DNA from 2 places in the Hyphomonas neptunium ATCC 15444 genome. Region 1 is predicted to be linked to the other one. Evidence: riboswitches for the same ligand, from Rfam matches in the RefSeq annotation. Region 1 holds a riboswitch; the other holds the start of a gene.
The links. A riboswitch is a leader RNA that binds a small molecule or an ion and turns the genes downstream of it on or off. The one in region 1 is predicted to bind cobalamin.

Region 2: linked by a shared signal. The riboswitch ahead of HNE_RS07500 (TonB-dependent receptor plug domain-containing protein) and the one ahead of HNE_RS05670 (TonB-dependent receptor plug domain-containing protein) in region 1 are both predicted to bind cobalamin.

The regions. Positions count from the first base shown of each region.
Region 1 covers NC_008358.1:1,152,577-1,154,775, forward strand. The annotation lists gene HNE_RS05665 (SDR family NAD(P)-dependent oxidoreductase) at 1-485, shown strand, start outside; cobalamin riboswitch at 620-810, shown strand; gene HNE_RS05670 (TonB-dependent receptor plug domain-containing protein) at 920-2,199, shown strand, end outside.
Region 2 covers NC_008358.1:1,547,103-1,549,301, reverse strand. The annotation lists gene HNE_RS07500 (TonB-dependent receptor plug domain-containing protein) at 1-925, opposite strand, end outside; cobalamin riboswitch at 1,092-1,281, opposite strand; gene cobO (cob(I)yrinic acid a,c-diamide adenosyltransferase) at 1,338-1,940, opposite strand; gene cobC (alpha-ribazole phosphatase) at 1,952-2,199, opposite strand, start outside.

The sequences.
Region 1 (2,199 bases):
GCATGTCCCGCGAGGGCTGGTTCCGCGATATGGCGGAAGATGACTGGAACGCGGTGATCGACACAAACCTCACCGGCGTGTGGCGCGTTGCCAAGCACGGGGCCAATGCCATGGTTGCCGCAAAGGCAAAGGGCTCGATCATCAACATCGCTTCGATCACCGGCCTGCACCCGCAGGCGATGACGACCGCCTATTGCGTGTCGAAGGCCGGCGTCGACCATATGACCCGCCAGATGGCGTTGGAGATGGCCCGCTATGGCGTGCGCGTGAACGCGATTGCGCCGGGCTATTTCAAGACCGAGATCAACGACGATTTCCTCGACAGCGAGCAGGGCCAGATGATGGTCCGCCGGATCGCCATGCGGCGTATCGGGGACATTGATGAGCTGGCCGGGCCGCTGTTGCTGCTGGCGTCGGACGCGGGAAGCTTCATGACCGGCTCAACGCTGGTGGTGGATGGCGGGCATCTGCTCAACAGTCTCTGATTAAACCTTTTTCCCGCTGATCCCCGCGAAAGCGGGGATCTCGCAGGGTATCAGCCGCCCGAGGCCCCCGCTTTCGCGGGGGTGAGCGGGGTCCGAGACGTTACCCGCTTGTCGCACTGCAAAATCCGCATTACACGCCGCCTCACGCAACAGGTGCCCGGATCATGGTCCGGGTGAAAAGGGAAGCCGGTGAGAATCCGGCGCTATGCCCGTAACTGTGAGCGGGGAGCCGTGTGAGCCATACGCCACTGGGAAACCGGGAAGGCAGCTCTCTCCGGCGATGATCCGCGAAGTCAGGAGACCTGCCTGTTGCCGTCGTTGGCTCGCCGTCCGGGAACAGGCGTAGGGCCGCGGAAGGCCACCTTCCGTTCATGCGACATGTCATGAACCCGCCGCGAGGGATCTCCCTCCGGCCAATGAAGGATGCTGTGGATATGTTCCTCAGAACCGCACTGCTGGGCGCTTCGGCGCTCGTGATCACTGCTTCGTTTGCACAGGCAGAAGACACCCTCACTCTTGATCCTGTCGAAGTCAGCGGCCTGCGCCCGATTGAATTCGACCGTCTGACTTCGTCTGTTTCTGTTCTGACGGCAGACGATCTTGCCATTCGTCTTTCCCCCAATCCGGCCGATCAGCTGCGCGCGGTTCCCGGCGTGGCGATCTCCCGTGCGGGCGGCGTCGGCGCGCTCACCCAGGTGCGCATGCGCGGCGCCGAAGCCAACCACACGCTGGTCCTGTTTGAAGGCATCGAGATTTCCGACCCCGTGAACGGGGATACTGATTTCGGCCTGCTTACCGCGTTGCCCACCGGCCGTATCGAGGTGTTGCGCGGAGCGTCGTCCTCAATCCACGGATCAGACGCGATTGGCGGGGTCGTTTCCATTTCGGCTGCGCGCGAAGCGGGGCTGAATGCGTTTGCCGAGGCTGGCAGCTTCGGCACGGTGCGCGGCGCACTGGGCCTGTCTGGCGAGAACTTTGGCGGGGCCATCACCGGGTTCACGACCGACGGTGTTGATACATCCGGCACCGGCGGCGCCAAGGATGGGTCTGAAGCGCTCTCCGGCTTCGTTAACGGCAAGGTTGATCTTGGGGCGGATTGGTCGCTCTCGCTGATCGGCCTCGCCCGCGGCATGGAATCGGAATTTGATTCGGATACGGATTTTGACGGCCTTCTCGACGATGAAGACCGCCGCACCGAAGCAGACCAGTGGCTGGTGGGCGGCGCACTCAGCGGCGTAACCGGGCCGCTGGACCATGTCATCCGCGCCAGCTTCAATGAAGTGAAGCGGGATAATTTCAGCGATGGCCAAAAGACGGATGTTTCCAAGGGCCAGCGCACCAAGCTCGCCTGGTTGCCGAGCCTTGCCAATGGCGCGCATTCGCTGACCGGTATTCTCGACTATGAGCGTGAGGAGTATGATCGCACGGATGTTCAGTATGCCGGCGCAACCGATGCTTCCGAGACGTTCGAGTCCATCGGCGTGGGCGCGGAGTACCGCTACTCTGCCGGCGCGTTTGATGCATCCGCCTCGGCGCGGTTTGACGACAATGATGGCCGGTTTGATGATGCCACGACATGGCGTCTCGGCGCAGGCTACGCATTTGAGCAGGTCGGCGGGCGGGTTCGCGCCTCGATCGGAACCGGGGTGAAAAACCCGACCTTCACTGAACTGTTCGGCTTCTTCCCTGGCAGCTTCATCGGCAATCCCGACCT
Region 2 (2,199 bases), 390 kb from region 1:
TGGTGAAGTTCTCGCGAGTGATATCGGAATATCCGATGAGGAAATGGTTCTCGAACCGATCATCCAGGAGCGGAAGATTGAGCGAAATGTTGCCCGACAGGGTTTCGTTCTCGGTAACCTCATCCCCATCGGCGACGCTTCCCTGCGCACCCGAGGAGAAGCTGTCATATTCTGACTCAGCCTGGTTATGGAGGATCGTTGCCTGCAGTCTGGCCGAGTTGGGAAGGTTCAGGCCACCTTTCGCTGACACTGTGGTTGAGTCGTAGGCATCCTCTTCGGTGTTGCCATTCTCTTTGTCGGATTTTGAAATGCCGTCAGTCGAGATGCCGGTTGCCGAAAGCCGGAAATCTCCAGTCTCGTTCGCGCCGTCAATGGATGCGCCGCCCCGGAGCGTGTTGAACGATCCGTATTCGGCAAATGCGCTGCCACCGAACCCGGTCTTTGGTTGGCGGGAAGTGACGGAGACCACGCCGCCTATGGCATTTGAGCCCCAGAGGGTGGACTGAGGCCCCTTAAGGACTTCGATCCGCTCGACATTGGCTGTGTCGAGATAGGCGAAATTGAAGCTGCCATCGGTCGTCGACGGATCGCCGACAGGAACGCCATCAATGAGAACCAGAGTCTGGCCCGAGGATGCTCCTCGAATGCGGACACTGGCAGAGCCACCAAAGGCGCCATTCTGGTTGATCGTCACGCCCGGCGCCGTCGCCACGGCATCTAACGCGAAGTCCAGGTCCAGCTTTTCAAGGTCTTCCTTGCCGATAATGCTGACGCTGGAGCCGACCTCGGTGGCGGTCTGGTCGAGGCGCGACCCCTCGACGACGACCGATCTGAGCCGGTTTTCTTCAGTCTCAGAGATTTGGGCAAAAGCGGATGCACTCGCGGCCATGACGGCCACGCTGATGAGTGCCGTTTTATACGACATGGGTATTCCCCTCAATGCACCCTGCCGCCCGGAAAGATGGGTGCAATTCATAACGACGTCATCTGGCCCATGAGGTCTCTCATGCGGGCGGCCAGCCAATTTTCTCGATGTCGTTACTAAAGGAGAGGCATTAGCCTTCCCGCCCGCAGAGAACTGTTCCCGGCCTCCGGACAAACGACGCGATGGCAGGTCTCCTGGCTCACCGATCGTCGCCTTTGGCCGCCTTCCCAGAACTCGCGTTCCAGTGGCATAGTGGCCATCAGCTCCCGGCTAACAGTTGCGGGTACAGCGCCGGATTTACACCGGCTTCCCTCTTAGCTCCCTGTCAGGGGAGCACCATCTGATGGGGTTGATGTTGCAAGTGCGAATGTGTGTCAATGCCTCTTTTGGCCAATGACGCAAAAAGCAATTGCTAGAAATCAATTCCGCGCTGAGCCTTTATACCGGCCTTGAAGGGGTGCTTCACTTCGGTCATTTCGCTGACGAGGTCTGCATATTCACAGAGTTCCGGTTTGGCATTGCGCCCCGTCAGGATGACGCTTGTCCGGTCTGACCGGGCCTTCAGTCCCTCAATCACGGCTCCCACGTCAAGATAATCATAGCGAAGCGCGATATTGATTTCATCCAGCACAATCAGATCATAGTCGCCGCGCTCCATCATCTCGCGAGCTTTGGCAAATGCCGCTTCGGCCGCTGCAATGTCGCGGTCCCGGTCCTGCGTATCCCAGGTGAAGCCATCACCCATTGTGTACCAGTCCACCTGATCCTTAAGCGCCATAAAGAACTGCTTTTCGCCTGTGATCCATTTGCCCTTGATGAACTGGACGACCCCGACTTTCTGCTTCCAGCCGAGCGCCCGGATGATGACACCGAATGCAGAACTCGACTTGCCCTTCCCATCTCCGGTGTGAACCAGCACGAGACCGCGACCCGGATCACGCGCTTCAGAGGTCTTCTTCTTTTGCTCAGCCTGCAGCGCCTTCATCTTTTCGGTGTGTGTGTCGTGTTCGCTCATGCAGCGCCCTTTCAGTCAATCAAAGTAACAAAGTTTCCAAAATCCAGCGTCATTGCATGGCTGTCGGCGGTTTCGTCCGTTGCGAGAGCGGCCTTGATGACGCCGGCATGGGTAACAATCAAGGTGTCGCCCCCCAACTTCCGATATGCATCGAGCGCTTCGAAGGTTCGGGCGCGCAGCATGGCGACACTTTCGCCGCCATGCGGACGCGCATGCAGAAAGTCGTTCACCCAGATATCTATCTCCGTAAACGGAATTT